2 regions of the Brevibacillus choshinensis genome follow, and region 1 is predicted to be linked to the other one. Evidence: riboswitches for the same ligand, from Rfam matches in the RefSeq annotation. Region 1 holds a riboswitch; the other holds the start of a gene.
What was found. A riboswitch is a leader RNA that binds a small molecule or an ion and turns the genes downstream of it on or off. The one in region 1 is predicted to bind cobalamin.
Positions count from the first base shown of each region.

Region 2: another riboswitch for cobalamin. It lies ahead of cobO (cob(I)yrinic acid a,c-diamide adenosyltransferase); the one in region 1 lies ahead of JNE38_RS19995 (ABC transporter substrate-binding protein).

Region 1 covers NZ_CP069127.1:3,965,780-3,973,850, forward strand. The annotation lists gene JNE38_RS19970 (hypothetical protein) at 1-131, opposite strand, end outside; gene JNE38_RS19975 (YitT family protein) at 302-955, opposite strand; gene cobU (bifunctional adenosylcobinamide kinase/adenosylcobinamide-phosphate guanylyltransferase) at 1,240-1,800, opposite strand; gene JNE38_RS19985 (ABC transporter ATP-binding protein) at 1,821-2,597, opposite strand; gene JNE38_RS19990 (FecCD family ABC transporter permease) at 2,602-3,639, opposite strand; gene JNE38_RS19995 (ABC transporter substrate-binding protein) at 3,641-4,633, opposite strand; cobalamin riboswitch at 4,847-5,002, opposite strand; gene JNE38_RS20000 (MBL fold metallo-hydrolase) at 5,115-6,062, opposite strand; gene JNE38_RS20005 (phosphotransferase family protein) at 6,171-7,097, opposite strand; gene JNE38_RS20010 (pyridoxamine 5'-phosphate oxidase family protein) at 7,251-7,829, shown strand; gene JNE38_RS20015 (SRPBCC family protein) at 7,866-8,071, opposite strand, start outside.
Region 2 covers NZ_CP069127.1:1,225,909-1,233,979, reverse strand. The annotation lists gene cobJ (precorrin-3B C(17)-methyltransferase) at 1-781, opposite strand, end outside; gene cbiB (adenosylcobinamide-phosphate synthase CbiB) at 863-1,816, opposite strand; gene JNE38_RS06600 (histidine phosphatase family protein) at 1,816-2,436, opposite strand; gene cobS (adenosylcobinamide-GDP ribazoletransferase) at 2,433-3,170, opposite strand; gene cobU (bifunctional adenosylcobinamide kinase/adenosylcobinamide-phosphate guanylyltransferase) at 3,167-3,712, opposite strand; gene cobD (threonine-phosphate decarboxylase CobD) at 3,713-4,816, opposite strand; gene cobO (cob(I)yrinic acid a,c-diamide adenosyltransferase) at 4,816-5,364, opposite strand; cobalamin riboswitch at 5,491-5,705, opposite strand; gene JNE38_RS06575 (hypothetical protein) at 5,824-6,864, shown strand; gene JNE38_RS06570 (M15 family metallopeptidase) at 7,069-7,779, shown strand; gene JNE38_RS06565 (ABC transporter substrate-binding protein) at 7,844-8,071, shown strand, end outside.

The DNA.
Region 1 (8,071 bases):
TACAAAGAGAACGTGAGGATGAAATGGATTGCATAATCCTCGGGAACAAAATCTTCTTCCAGCCCTTCCTTGCTTTCTTCCTTGGGGACGACCACAAATTCCTTGTATTGACCAAAGAAATTTTCGCTCATAGCAGTTCCTTTCTGTTGCCTGTATCGATCGGTTAGACTTATTTGATAGTATCTGCCGGACGCGCTCATTCTACGGTGCCAATATTTGTACAAAAAGACCTTGCCAGCTGCATCAGGCAAGGTCTTTCGCGTTCGCTTTCTATTTACATGTTCTTCAACATTGCTCTTCATTATCTGTGCGTCATGGATACGTTGCCATGCCCATGACCCTCTTCACTGATCTCGACAGCCGCTCCCGATTCAACCGTCCACGTGATCACACGGCTGGAAATGACAACTGCCAAAATGGTGAACATCATTTCTTTCACAGGTACATACCAGAACGACAGCGTCAGTACCAAAGCATCAAACAACAGGAAAATGGTACCGATCGACAGTCCGGTGTACTTGCTAAGTAAAAGAGACAAGATATCGTCTCCTCCAGTTGCGGCCCCATAGCGCAGAACCAGTCCCGTACCCAATCCGGTGAGAACACCTGACAGAATCGATGCGACCGGCATCATTCGGCTAAGGTCAATGACGATGGGGGAAAATCGCTCAAACAGATCGTAAAAAACAGTAAACGATAAAGATGCAAAAATCGTATCCCAGATAAACTGACGTCCTCTCACCAGCCATGCCACCAAAAACAGTGGGATATCCAGCAAGAGCATCATGGTCGCCGGGGACAGGTCAAACGCGTATTTTGCTATCAGACCCAGACCGACGAAACCACCTTCAGACAAGTGGTTTTGAAAATTAATGTGAAAATACGTGAAAGCTAACAATAATGCTCCAAACAAAATCAAACTGTATCGTCGTGTTACCTGCAGCGCTCTCCTCATCTTGAATTCCTCGCAATTTTGTCGATTTTGGCACAGACGGCCAACCGACTAAGGAGGAAATTCGCAAGTATAAGTCGCTACTCATACAAAAGACCTCGCTTCCGTAGTAGGTTGGTCGTCAAAGTGACGAGCGACTACTACGAAGCTAGATGTAGGAGAGGTCATAACGTTTCCAGATCGTCCTGTGGGGACGCATGGTATCCTGATCCCTTCCATTGCTTTTCTTACATTATATCATTAGAAAGCGTGAATATGCCAACCTTTTTGGCAAGGTTGCCCGCCTCTTACATCTTGAACTCCCTGCTTTTCAATTCGATCGGAATGCCTGCCGTGACGAGGAACACACGGTCACTCACAGCCGCCATCCGCTGATTCATGACGCCTGCGAGATCCCGAAAAATACGACCCAGCGGATATTCTGGCACGATTCCATAGCCGACTTCATTTGTGACCAACAGCAGCGTCCCAGGGAATGTCAGAAGAGTCTGCTCCAAACGATCGAGCTGCACCAAAATCCGCTGCACGGCATCGTGCTGGCCGCAACGCATGAGCCAATTTGACAGCCACAAAATCAAGCAATCCACAAGCACGACCGTGTCCGCAAGCTCGTTATCATCGGCCAGCTTTTTTAACACTGCATCCAGCTCGAATTCCTCCTCGATCGTTTCCCATCGAATCGAGGACATTTCCCTGCGCTGCTGGTGCTCCAGAACCCTCGCCTGCAGCTCATCATCGAATACGGGGGACGTTGCGATGTAGATGCCTGCTGAGCCGAGCTTGGCAGCGTACCTTTCTGCAAACGTGCTTTTTCCGCTTTTGGCGCCGCCTGTAATCAGCACAACCATTTTTGCATGCCCTCCTTGGACTAGGTACCGGATTGCAGGATGATTTGAGGGAGCTGATGAACGGGGTGCTCCATTACGATCGGTCGCGTCCCGTATACTTGTTCAATCAAGCTGCTTTGCAGGATGTCGCGAGGATCTCCTACACGGATCTGATTGCCTTTATGCACCATCAGGATGCGATCACAGTAAAGGGAAGCGAGATTCAAGTCGTGCAGCACGGCCACCACGGTGACCTGTGTATTCTTTTGCCAGCTGCGCACGATATCCATCAGCTGGATTTGATAGCCGATATCGAGATACGTCGTCGGCTCATCGAGCAGGAGCAGCATCGGCTTTTGCACGAGGGATTTCCCAAGGGCAACACGCTGCTTTTCTCCTCCGCTCAGCTGGTCGAGCGTCCGATCCTCCAGCTCTGCCAGTCCGAGCATGCCTACAATTTCATCAATCAGTGGAGTGGGATCCTCTGCTTCTTCGCCCAGCCAATTTTGATAAGGAAAACGTCCCATCTCCAATACTTCACGCACACGAAAGCCGACCGGGGGGAGCGCTTCTTGCTCGAGAACCGCCAGAAGACGGGCAAGAGCTTTGCGCGAATAGGAGCCGATCGGCTTTTCCGCTATCAAAATCTCTCCTCCATCGGGCGAAATGACGCCGGAAATCATTTTCATCAGCGTCGATTTGCCGCTGCCATTTGGTCCGATGATGCCAAAAAACTCTCCTCGCTCCACCGCGAAGCTCACGTCTGTCACAACGGATTTCCCGTGAAAAGACTTGTGCAAGGCTTTGACCTCGATCATCCGGCTACCTCCCCCCTGTTCGTTTGTTCTTTTTCAGCAAGTATGCAAAAAACGGAGCTCCCAAAAACGCGGTGACTACGCCAAGCGGTATCTCCGTCGGAACGAGAAGCATTCTCGCAAGCGTATCGGCCCAGAGCACATAAATCCCGCCAAAGATCGTCGCCATCGGTATCAGGATACGATAGTCCGGCCCCACCAGCATGCGGACCAAATGAGGAACGACCAGACCGACGAAGCCGATGATGCCTGAAATGGATACCGCAGCAGCCGTAACCAAAGTCGAGACAACCAGCACGATCAGCTTCGTCCGATCGACATTCACGCCCAAATGCGCAGCCTGCCTTTCTCCCAGCGCAAACAGGTTGAGCGCACGAGAGTATGCAATCAAAATGACGAAACTGACGATCAGATACGGCAGCAGGACATAGGTAAAGGACCAGCCGCGAAATGACAGGCTACCCATCAGCCAGAACACGATCTCGTTGACCGTCTGATCGGACAGCGAAACCATAAAGGATACCAATGAGCCCAAAAAAGCCTGTACGACGACCCCAGACAAGAGCAATGTCTCTGTCTGCAGCTTGCCCTGCGTGTTGGCCAGCCTCATGACAATCCAGAGGCTGAAAAAGCCAGTGAGAAATGCCAAGACAGGGGTGCTCCATTCACCAAGGAAGGGGATCTGCAGTCCAAACAGAATCAAAAAGGCAGCCCCAACAGCCGAACCGGAGGCGACTCCCATGGTGTAAGGATCAGCCAAGGAATTGCGCAGGACTCCCTGAAACCCTGCTCCAGCCAAGGACAGACACGCTCCGACCAATACAGCCAGGACAACCCGGGGAAAACGAACCTTCATCACGATCTGTTCGGCTGATTCCGGCCAACTCCCTGCACCCATGTTTGAAAAACCGGGAATCTGGTGCAGCAGAATCAGCCACACCTGAGAGAGCGGCAGATTGGCTGCCCCTAGGGAAATGCTGATGATGACAGATGCGAGCAACAGCAGGAAGCCCGCCCCTATCCAAGCAATCAGTCTTCCCCTCATGCTATTTCACCAAATCGGGATAAATGGCCTTGGCTACCTCTATCAGTCCTTCTGTGATGCGTGGACCTGGGCGTGACAGCGTATTTTGATCCATCCCGAAGATCTGTTGGTCGCGAATCGCCTTCATCTTTTCCCATCCGCTGCGGTTTTTTATGATATCTTCCAGTTGCTTGCCCGTTTTGTCATCCGTGATGCCTTTGGCGTATAGAATCACATCCGGATCGTCCTTGACGATTTTTTCTTCGCTGATCGGGTTCCACCCTTCGGTATCCGCCGCAATGTTTGTCGCCCCTGCCATGGTGATCAGCTCATCCATGAATTCCCCTTTTCCGACCGTCCAACCCGGTGAAAATTCGAGGTACACCTTTTTTCTGTCTTCCGGCTTCACATTTTTCACGGCATCTTTCACCCGTGCAATATCGTTCTTCATTTGAGCAACCAATTTCTCCGCTTGCTCTTGTCGATTCGTAATCGTTCCCATCACCAGAATGTTCGCCATAATGTCGTCCACTTTTTTCGGCTGGGTCACATAGACAGGCATGCCTAATGTTTTCAGCTTCTCTGCCACCGGCTTTTCCATGGAGATGCCGCCGATCACGAGATCAGGGCTCTGCGACAGGATAGCTTCTTCATTCGGCTTCACGACTCCGCCGACCTTCGGCTTTGACTTGGCTGCCTCTGGATAATCATCGTAATCGGACACTCCGGCAATCTGCTCATCCAAGCCGAGGGCAAACAGGATCTCGGTCTCGGCCGGGGAAGTGGAGACGATCCGTGAAGGTGCTTTGGCGATCGTCACCTCTTTTCCAGTTGCGTCTTTGACCGTAAGCGGATAGGTAGTCTGTTTAGCTGCAGTCCCGGCGGCAGTATCCGTGGCTGACTGTTGCTCGGCCGCAGGTTTCTCAGGCTGTGCTGGCTGACTGTTGCTGCAGCCAATCAGACTCAAGGTTGCCAAAACTGGAAAGGCCAGCTTCCAAAATCGATTCACTTTCATTCCCTACTTCTTCCTTTCTTCACTCGTACGCCCATTGATAAGCTCGGCTACGCGAGGCCTTTGGCAGACTGGATAAGAATCCGCCGCATGTAAAAAACCCTTCGCTCCCACTACAGAAGCGAAGGGTCGGTTTCAGGTCCCAAATGGCGTACGTACATGCTTTTCCATTTGCACGAGACAATCGTTCCGGCCGCTCCTTTCCGCGAAGGAACACAGCGCGCAAGCAAACAGGCAGGTCTCCTGGCTATCGGGGCATCGAAATCGACATGAACCCGTTTACAGTGGCGGGACCGCGCCGGACTTGCACCGGCTTCCCTTTTCACCCTGCCCCCAAAAGGGGCGATAGGCACCTGTTCACAACTACTGTTATGTAATTGTCCACCTGCTCATACTCCCCCATCATATTAGCATTCCTTCCTCAAAAAAAGAAGAACCAATGCCCCCTTTGCGAGTGCCGGCCCTTCTTTCCCTGAACATGAAACTAGCGGCTTTTCTTTTGCAAATAATCGACAATCCCCATCGAACAGACAGACAGGTCCAGCGAGATGACCTCGTATACCTCATGATCTTCCGGGACGTTTCGCAACTGCAAACTGGCTTTTACCCGATTCAGAAGCCGCTCGGCCAGATCGTCATGCGAGAGTCCTTTTGCCAAGACCTCTTTCCCTTCACGTACAAATACCGGGAGCCACTCGGTGATTTGGCTGTATACATCCGCTACCTTCTCCGTCGCGCCGAAGTGACCGAAGTAGATGCGGCTTAAGTCCCGCGCTCTGTAACGCTCAATGGAGCCAAGCATTTCATCCGGATCAAACTGGTTGGGTGAAGTAGATGGCAAGAAGAGATCGATCCCGTCTCTGCGCAGCTGCGGGTAATGCACACCTACCGTATCTCCTGTAAACATGCCGTTGCTGACTGGATCGTATATGCTGAAATGATGCTTCGCGTGCCCGGGAGAATCCATGAATTCCAGCACGCAATCCGGTCCGATACGGAGGGTCTCCCCATCCGCTTTGGTAATCAAGCGATTCTGTGGAACGGGCACGATCGGCTCGAACAGGGAATCAAACTGTTCTCCGTAGACCGCTCGCGCACCATCTATGAGGCGGCTCGGGTCTACAAGATGTCGCGCTCCCTTTGGATGAACCACGATCGCTGCATTCGGACAATCGCGCAAAAACAATCCAGCGCCACCCGCATGGTCCAAATGAATGTGGGTGACGATGATGTATTTGACTTGCTCCGTCGTGTAGCCCAGCTTCGCTAATCCTTCTCGAATATAGGGAACAGACACACTGGGGCCAGTTTCGACCAAAGTCAATTCCCTTTCTTGGATGACATAAGTACCTGTGCGTTCCTTCCAGCCCATGTCATGACCGTCGATCAGATGGATGCGGTTCCCCAAGTCGAGTGGTTCTGCCTGCTGCATACCTAATCTTGCCTCCTTTGGATCGGTGCTTGCTTTGTCCTATTGCTCGAATATTTCCACTTTACCACAACACGGCCAGGTTTTGTTTGAATGGCTCTCGAATGGCCCTCAGCACTCGTTCAACAGGCTTTTGGCGTACGCTTCCAGCCGTTCGGCAATCAAGGCGTCGGTCAATCCCGTGACCCCGAGCGCTGTCCAGCCCGCATAGACTTGCGGCTCTCCAAAGAGAATGTCGGTCAAGGATAATAAATCCCAGTATGGATCATAGTGAAAGCTCGGTCCCGCATAGCTTTGATAAGCAGCTAAGAACGAATCGGCTGTCGCAACATCGAATAACTGGGCGAGATTGACCCGGCAATGTCCGATATCGATTCCGGCAGGTCCACGGCAGGCATTTACCCAGTCCACCACTCCACTTACGGCGTGACAGTCCCATAGCACGTTATTCGGGTGATAATCTCTGTGGATAAAACAAGGCTCGAATTCGGGAAACGGCCGTCTGACATATTCGATCACATCTTTCCACACCTTGGGATTCCGTGTCCAATCAGGGGTCGCCAGCTTCTGCACATCGTTGTAGGAATAGTAGGCCCACGGGAAGTCTGCAGCTGGGGTGGCATGAATCTGCACAAGCGCTTTGGCGAGCCCATTTAACCAACCAGCTTCGTCTTGGGGCTGCAAAACGACAGCGCCCTCCAGCTTGGACATCAGCACGGTGGGTACGCCGCATTTTTCTCCATGCGGGTCGCTTGCGAAATACTGTGGCACCGGCAGGCCTGTCCCGTCCGCCAAGCGTAGGCTCTCTGCTTCATGCACGGCCAGGTCCGGTTCGGCACGCAGCCATTCCTGATTGTCAAACTGGCGGAGAACATAGTCCTTCACGACCCCATCCACTCGAAGGGAGACCGTGTGAATGATCGATGATACTCCGCCGTACAGCCGAGTAATGGAATGCACTTGTGCCGATGGACTGACAGAATCCGTCACCCATCGGAGGATTCGATCCGGCACTCTATTTTCAGACTGAAACGTCAATTCCTTCTCCCTCATTTCGATGGATTCACGTGAATGCATACATGTACCGGCTGCCACGATGGGGCTCATAGAACAAAGGGATACCCAATGCTTGCGACGAACTCTTCTTTTATAAAAGAATCCATACGATTTCGATGGCAGGGAGTGTTTGAGTTGGGGAAACTTTTTTCGGAGATTTTGCCTGAACACGCAGCCTTCATTCAGAAACAACGCATATTTTTTGTAGGATCTGCTCCTCTGGATGCGGATGGGCACGTCAATTTGTCCCCAAAAGGATATGATGTGCTGCGAATCCTGTCCCCCACTGAGGTCGCCTATCTCGACTTGACGGGAAGCGGAAATGAAACGAGTGCCCATGTCGATGAGAACGGACGGATTACCCTGATGTTTATGGCTTTTGAAGGGCCGCCCATGATCCTGCGCTTGTACGGGAGAGGCCGTGTCGTACTCCCTGGCACGGATGAATGGGAGCAGATGGCTGGCCATTTTGAGCTTCTTCCAGGTGCCCGCCAGATTATTGCCGTGACCTTGCATGCTGTCAAAACCTCATGCGGCTACTCCGTTCCGTTCTATTCCTACACCGGCGAACGGGACACCCTTCAAAAATGGGCAGAAGTAAAAGGGGACGATGGGCTGCTCGCTTACCATCGCGAGAAAAATGCACAGAGCATGGACGGGGTGCTGACTCCGATTGGACGTCGTCTTGCCGAGCGATCAGACGCTGCTGACTAACAGCCTATCTGCGATATCAAAACGGGCATGCGCTCATCACGCATGCTTTTCTTTTATTTTTTCCAGGACCGCTTCCCAATGCATCTTCATTTCTTCCCGCACTCGCAGATCACTCAGATTCTCTTGGTGAAAGCTGATCGTCGTTTTGCCCGCTGTTTTGCTCAAAAAGCGTATCTGCAAGGTGCTTGGCTTTTGCCACTCTTTCTTTTTCCACGTCAAACGTATTTGCTGAAACGGCTTCA
Region 2 (8,071 bases), 2.7 Mb from region 1:
TCAGCGGCTGCTCATCCGCGGACAACGTGTACTTGCGCTGGTAACCGCGCGGCGTAATCATTTTGCCGTCGTAGACAAACGTGGACGAGTTGCCGATAATCACGGTTGTCAGCATCCCGATGTCATGCTCCAGCATTTGCGCCAGCGTAGTGACTACGACATGCTCCCGTTCACGGAACGCACTCTTTACGATCCCGACCGGCGTATCCGGCGAGCGGTATTGCAGCAGGATGCGCTGAGCCTCCACGATCTGACGAGTGCGCCTTCCGCTGCGAGGGTTGTAGAGGGCGATGACGAAATCCGCCATCCCGGCCGCATCAATCCGGCGGGCGATCAGCTCCCACGGCGTCAAGTGGTCGCTCAAGCTGATGGTGCAGGCATCGTGCATGATCGGCGCACCCAGGATCGCTCCACAGGAGTTGATCGCAGAGATTCCCGGAACGATCTCGATCGGGACTCCGTTCGCTTCCGTCCAGCCTTTTTCCACCAAGACTTCGTAGACGAGACCTGCCATGCCGTATACGCCAGCGTCGCCACTGGAGATCACGGCTACTTTCTTGCCTTCCTCTTCCGCTTGTCGCACAGCCTCACGTGCACGAGCCACCTCTTCCGTCATCCCGGTACTGACCACCTCCTGATCCGTCAACAGCTCCCGAATCAGATCCACATACGTCGAGTAGCCAATGATGACATCAGACTCCTGAATCGCTTCCCGCGCCCGTTTCGTGATGTGTTCAAAACTTCCTGGGCCAAACCCGATCACAAACAACTTGCCGCTCATACGGCCCCTCCTCTCCACTGGCGAGCTTTTCACCTGCCAGTGATCCCTTTTTCGCTACAATCGATTCTATGTTGATCCACACTACCCCAGCGTGACGGCAATCGCCATGCAGACGATGAGGCATAGCAAGGAAACCAGGTACATCAACCGGACTGTCGACTGGATATCCCCCGAACGCAGCGGTCTGTGGGCATCGCCCATTCTGGCCCGATCCGACGGAACTCCCTGATAGAAATTCAGCCCGCCGAGCTGCACCCCCAGCGCCCCTGCGACACCAGCTTCCGGCAAGCCGCTGTTGGGGCTCGGATGCAGATGCGCGTCACGGCGGATCATCGCCCAGCACTGCTGATAATCCAGCTGCGCAAGCTTGCTCGCGATAACCAGCAAGAGCGCAGTGAGCCGGGCGGGAATGTAGTTCAGCACGTCGTCAAAGCGGGCGGACGCCCAGCCGAGATTTTGGTACTTTTCATTTTTGTAGCCCACCATCGAGTCCAGCGTGTTGGCTGCCCGATAGGCCATCGCCAGAGGTGCCCCTCCTATGGCCGCGTAAATCAGGGGAGAGACGATCGCGTCCACGATGTTTTCCGCTACCGTTTCCACCGCTCCCCGGCAAATGTCCGATTCATCCAAACGTTCGGTGTCGCGGCCGACCACCATGGATAGCGAACGCCTCGCCTGCGTGAAGTCGCCAACCGCCAGATGTCTCGCAATCTCAAGCCCTGCGTCCGCCAAGCCTTTGGTCGCGATCGTCGTCGATATCAGCCAGGCACTCAGCACCCAGCCAAGCAGCGGATGAACCCGCGCCGCCGCCCACACGATCAGCCATACGGCAAGGTAGCTGCCGGATACGATCAAGAGTGGAAACAGCAGTCCGGCAATTTTCAAATGCTCTTCCCTCTTGATGAGGGTGCGGATGACGCGCTCCAGCCGCGTAATCCACCAGCCGATGATGACGACCGGATGCGTCAGCCCCCGCGGTTCACCCACCACACGGTCGATCAGGTAAGCCGCTCCCAATATCAATGCCTCGTTCATCATGATCCTCTCTCGTTCGTCAGAGATTGCTTTCGAAAGCGTTGTCCGTCCCATTCCACGACAAGGACCTCTCCGTTCTTCAAGCCTTCTGTCTGCCAGTAGCGGCTGGGATCCTGCATAAGCCACTCCGCCTGGAACCAGCGGATGACGCCGCCGTGTGTAACGATAACTGCCGTGCCGGCCGGCTCACCCGAATCCATCCCCTTCAGCAATCCGCGCAGCCATTGATCCACGCGCCCGCCTAGCTCACGCAGACTTTCTCCGTTTGGCGGTGCGTACGTGAACGGATCGGCGTACCAGCGCGTGGCTCGTTCGTTATCCTTTTCCATCAACTGTTCGTATGTAAAGAGCTCCCAATCCCCAAAGGACAGCTCGCGCAGTGCGGGTACGGTCACCAGCGGGACTTTCCAGCCAGCCGCTAGGGGCTCTGCCGTCTGCACGCAACGCCGCAAATCACTGGAATAGAGCGTAACAGGAGTCTCTCCCACGCGTGCCAACCGTTTTGCCAGCTCGCCGGCCTCACGCAGGCCCGTCTCATTCAAAGCAACATCGCTATGTCCCAAATACCGCTTTTGCCGATTCATATCCGTCTCGCCATGGCGTATCCAAAGCCATCTCATGCCCACCAGCTCCCAGCGAGGACGAGCAGCATGACCGCCTCGCTGCTCTCGATCACCGCTCCATAGCAGTCTCCGTTAAGACCGCCGAGCTTGCCTGCCACCTCGCGTGAAAACCACAGAGCAAACAGCAGCGACACCGCGATCGCAGCCACCGCTGCCCACCCGCCGAGCAGCCAGCCCGCAGCAAGCAAGACGGCGTAACCGAGCCAGATCGACAGGGAGGACAGTCCTTCACTGATGCCCCTCCCGATGCCTTTCTCAGCGGATATGTACGGCCAAAAGCGGATCGCGAGGAGTACATGCGTCCTCGCTGCGAACGGCACGAGGAGCAGCAGTGCCCACTCCAAGCGAGCCAGCTCAGCCAGGGAAGCCGCTTTGAGCAGCAGTAGCAGGATGGCCGCCAGTACCCCCATTGCTCCGACTCGGCTGTCCTTCATGATCGCCAAGACCTGCTCGCGGGGACGACTGCTGCCCAGACCGTCTGCCAGATCCATCCAACCGTCCAGATGAAGGCCACCTGTGATGTACACCCATATCCCGAGCGTCAACACGGCAGCCAGCAGAGGGCTGAACAAGTAAAGGGCTGCTTGGTTAATGGCACATAGCAACAGCCCGATGACAATGCCCACTGCCGGATACCAGTTGACGCTCTTTTTCCATGCCGTCTCCGAAGGCTTTAGCCACGGCACCGGGATTCTCGTAAAAAACGATATCGCATGCCACAGCGCGCTCATCCCTTGATCCTCCAGGGAATTCCGGCCATAATGGCATAGACCGTATCAGCCTGCCGAGCTGTCAGCTGATTGACATCCCCCAGCACATCGGCAAACCAGCGCCCCAGCCTGCTCATCGCGACTCCGCCCAATCCGACCTCGCTGGTGACGGCAATGACGGTTTGGCTTTGTCCAGCTTCGGCCACGCCCGCCAACCATTCTTTCGCATCCCGCACGATTTCCTGTGTAATCGATTCGCTTCTCCATTCTGGCTCCGGCACGCTCATCAACCGGTTGCTCACCCACGTGGAGAGGCAATCGACCAGCACCACCTCATAACCGGCACTGGCGGCACGCACGTCGGCGAGCTGACCAAAAGCCTCGACACATCCCCAATGAGCGGGTCGGCGGGCCTGATGCTTCTCGATCCTCGCCGTCATCTCTTCGTCCCATGCTTCCCCTGTCGCTACGTAGATCACGGAACCGCTCGTCTTCTCGGCCAGTTCCTCCGCAAAGCGGCTTTTTCCGGAGCGTACGCCTCCTGTCACCAGGATCAGACTCACTTACGCCCACCTCCCGTCGCACCAGACATCGCGCAGGGCTTTCACCAGCCGTTCATTTTCCTTTGGACCGCGGACGGCGATCCGCACATCATGCGCAGTCAAGCCCGGATACATGGCACAGCTTCGGATCAGGATTCCTTTTTTGCCGAGGAGCGCTTGCAATTGCTCGGCGGTCTTAGAGGCCGGCGAACGCATCAGCAAAAAGTTCGCTTCCCCCGCCCAGACCTTCCAGCCGAGCTCATCTCGGATAAACCGGGTGAGGTAGTCACGTTCGAAAGCGATCAACTCGCGCGTCTTTTCCTCGTATGACTGCTCTGCAAGGCAAAGCACCCCTGCCCGCAGCGCCAATGCATTGACGCTCCAGCTCACCTGCTTTTCGCGCATGCGGCCGATCACCTCGGGATGTGCGATCGCGTAGCCGAGGCGCAGTCCGGGTATCGCGTACATCTTGGTCATCGATCGCATGAGGATGACGTGCGGAAAGCTTTCTAACCGATCCGCCAATGTAAACTGCCGCTCCTCCTCCACAAAGTCGAGAAAGGCTTCGTCTACGACCAGCCACGTCTTCGTCTGCTCAGCCCAGTCCGCCATTTTCAAGAGCTCATCCTGCTGGTACAAGACGCCTGTCGGATTGTTCGGTGAGCCTACGAAGATCAGATCGGCTTCTTCAAACAATCGATGCAGATCTCCCATATCCGGCTTGTATCCATTCTCTTCCACGCCGTAGCAGCCGACGACTCGTGCGCCGAACTGGGTGGCGAGCTGCGCGTATTCGGAAAAACACGGATAGACCACTCCGACCGTCTGCGGCGCGAGACCGAGAATCGCGATTGCCATCGCTTCTGCCGCTCCATTTGCAGACAGCAGCCATGACTGTGGCAAACCGAGGCGATCAGCCAGAGCCTGACGAAACTCACGGTGCCCAGGGTCCGGATATCTCGTCACTTCTCCGATCGAATCGACCAGCATCTGTCTGACACTCTCCGGCATCCCGAGCGGATTGATGTTGGCGCTGTAATCGAGGAACTCGCCTGGGGCCACGCCAAACCGCTCAGCCGCTGTCAGCAGGTCACCGCCATGCCCGAAGGTTTCCAGCACGCCCATCAGAATTCCACTCCCAACACAGCGGGGATTCCTTCATCGTAGTAGTGCTTGATCGGCTTCATCTCTGTCACCAGATCAGCCATGTCCATGATTTCCTGCTTGGCGCTTCGGCCCGTAATCACGAGGTGAATATGCTTCGGCCTGCTTTGGATCGTCTCCAGCACATCCGCAAGGGGCAGCACGTCATCAATAGGAAAACGGTCGATGGCCAGCGCGTTGTTCAGCTCATCGAAAATGACGACATCGTAGCCGCCGCTGAGCAGCTGTTCCTTCGCATAGTCCCACGCTTCCTTCAAGGCAGCGCGATGCTCTTCCGGCGTCTTGGTCCAGGTAAAGCCAATCCCCTTTTGCACGATCTCAATCCCGATTTTGTCAAAGACGAGCTTTTCCCCGTAGGTACGTTCCGGCGACTTGATGAACTGCACCATCAGCACTTTTTTGCCCCGACCCGTAGCCCGTACAGCGAGCCCGAGTGCAGCCGTTGTTTTTCCCTTGCCGTCTCCTGTATAGACCAGCAGCAATCCTCGTTTGGCGTCTTGTTTATTCATTGTGAATCCTCCCGCAAATCAATAAATAAAAAACGCTTCGTTCTCCCTCAAACATGAAAGGAAAACAAAGCGCGGATGGCAATCAAGCAACGATCCTCACCTCTTCCTTTGACCCGAAGGAAATCAGTGCACACACAAAAACAGGCAGGTCTCCTGGCTCGAGGATCATCACCCCTCTTCTCCTTCCCGCTCCCTATTGGGCAGTGGATGGCTGACGCCGTGAAGATGGGCTCCTCTCTTACAGTGGCGGGACCGCGTTGGCATTTCACCAAACTTCCCTTTTAACCTTGCTCCTGCAAAAGGATTTCGCAGAAACAAGGACCTGTTTGTACTAACGTATTCAATTGACGCTGTCTTCTATGACAAGCACTTGCTTTAATAATAGCAAATGCCTGTGGGGATTCAAGCAAAAGCTGGGAAAATGGTTAGGATATATCTTCCAAATAAGGAGTGAGAAAGTTGGCGGAATCATGTAAGAATCTGTCTCGTATTCGGGCTGTCTGGATGGGATTGCTCATGGTGGCCTTGCTGTTTGCGTACGTGCCGGCACAAGCAGCGGAAAAAATAGAAGTGCCGGTGAAGCTGACGGTGTTATCCGAGGAAGGTGAGCCCAAACTCGATGATGAAATCACCATCGAAGCTGTCACAGAAAAGAAAGGAGACTATTACGAGGCCTTTTTCACAAATGTCAAAGAGTCTGCTGAGACTAAGATCGTAGACGGTCATTATGTTTCGAGAGTGACTTTCCAAGCGGAATACATCGGGGAAAAGACTTTTGACTATTCCATTTCCATGCATGGAGAAGGGCAAGCATGGGTCGGCCACGCATCCGTGACCATCCGCGTCAAAGACAACATGCCTGGAGTCATTCCAAGTGTGGATTCTGGTTTCGTGATCTCCCCGTCTAAGAATCTGATCGTCGGACAAAAAATCAAATTTACCGTGACTACGCCCTACAAAGGGGAAATAACAAAAGAAGGGAATTTTCACTTTTACTCCATGAACTCAGTGGATGACACGCAAAAAGTCGAGCAAGTCCGCACCGTACGCAGAGGAAACTTTTATGTAACGACCGGCTACTTTACGCCGAAAATACCGGGAACGTATATGCCTTTCTTTTTCAATAAGATGCAGGATGAAAAGACAAAAGAAGTATGGGAGGGTATAGGATTCTACAAATTCGAAGTCAAAGAAAACCCCACCATCGCCGTCTCCCTCTCCCCTAACACGGCTTATATGAAAGCAGGGGAAGAAATCTATCTGACTGTCACTTATCCCTTGAACAAGGATTCGGGTTCCTCCGAGCACTACATGTCGTGGAACAATCCGAGCGTAGTCCAGTTCATCGGTACCTACGATGACGACCTTCGCGGATACAAATACATCTACCGCTTCAAGCCCGCGAAAAAGGGAACGTACACCCTCGAAGTCAGCGTCAAGCAAGACTCGAGCGGCCAAATACGAGTAGGCAAAGCAAAAACCAAAATCTACGTTCGTTAGAAAAAAACGATGAAAATGCAAAAAAGCGAGTGCCCCGCAAGCTGTCCACGGCTTGAAGAGGCACTTTTTTCATGTACTCCGACTCATAATTGCAGAAAATTAAATATAATTACAGTTTACTAAAAACCCTTTTTCCGCTACGATATTTCCTAAAGTCGCCCAATTCTTTCAAACAATCAAACCTGCCCAAGGAGGTGAACGAAAATGAACTATCCTCGCATTCCAGCCATACACGATGACCGGACAGCTTTCACGCCTCCTGTGATCGAATGCGGCGAAGCGATGGTCCCTCTCTCTACCTTGTCTCCCAGAATCACAGTCTATCCCGCTTACTACCATCTCGGCTATGCGGGCACCCAGACCGAAGCCTATTTGCGCAAGGGAGCGGCGGACAGACTGGCACTTGCCGCCGAACGGCTTCCAGACGGCTTGCAGCTGGTCGTGTTCGATGGCTGGCGTTCCTATGAAGTACAAGCATCCTTGTACGAAGGATTCCGCCAAGACCTGCTCTCACAAGGCTGGACGGATGAAGAAGCGATTACCCGGGAGCTCAGCAAATTCGTCGCAAAGCCTACGACCGATATTCAAATCCCTTCTCCCCACCTCTCTGGTGGAGCGGTCGACCTGACTATCGCCGGACCAGGCGGCTGGCTGGACATGGGGACGGATTTTGACGATTTTACCGAGTTGGCGATGACCCGCCACTTCGAGGAGCTCGCGGAGCCTACTGAAAAAGATTTGGAGATTCAGAGCAACCGCCGTCTTCTTTACCACGTCATGATCAGCGCCGGATTCACGAACTACTCCCATGAATGGTGGCACTACGAGTACGGTACTCGCTCCTGGGCCCGTCAGACTAACAGCCAGCCGATCTACGGCGGGATTTTGGAAATGAACGAAAAAATTGTTGAATAAGGTCAATATTTGCAATATATTAAAAATTAATTAAATATATTATAGTCTTTGGGGGTCGAATTCATTGAAGCGTCGATGGTCATCTCTCTTCACTTCTTCCCTGCTCGTCCTCTCCCTGATGGTTTCCGCGTGCAGCAGCGCGCCAGCGAACCAGTCCCAGGGTGAGGCCAAGCCAGCGGAAAGCAAACCTGCCGAGGCAGCGAAGCCTGCGTCAACTACTCCGGCTGACACGCTGTTCGTAGGGATCACTTCCGATCAAGGCACACTCGATCCAGCCGTCACCTTTGACAAC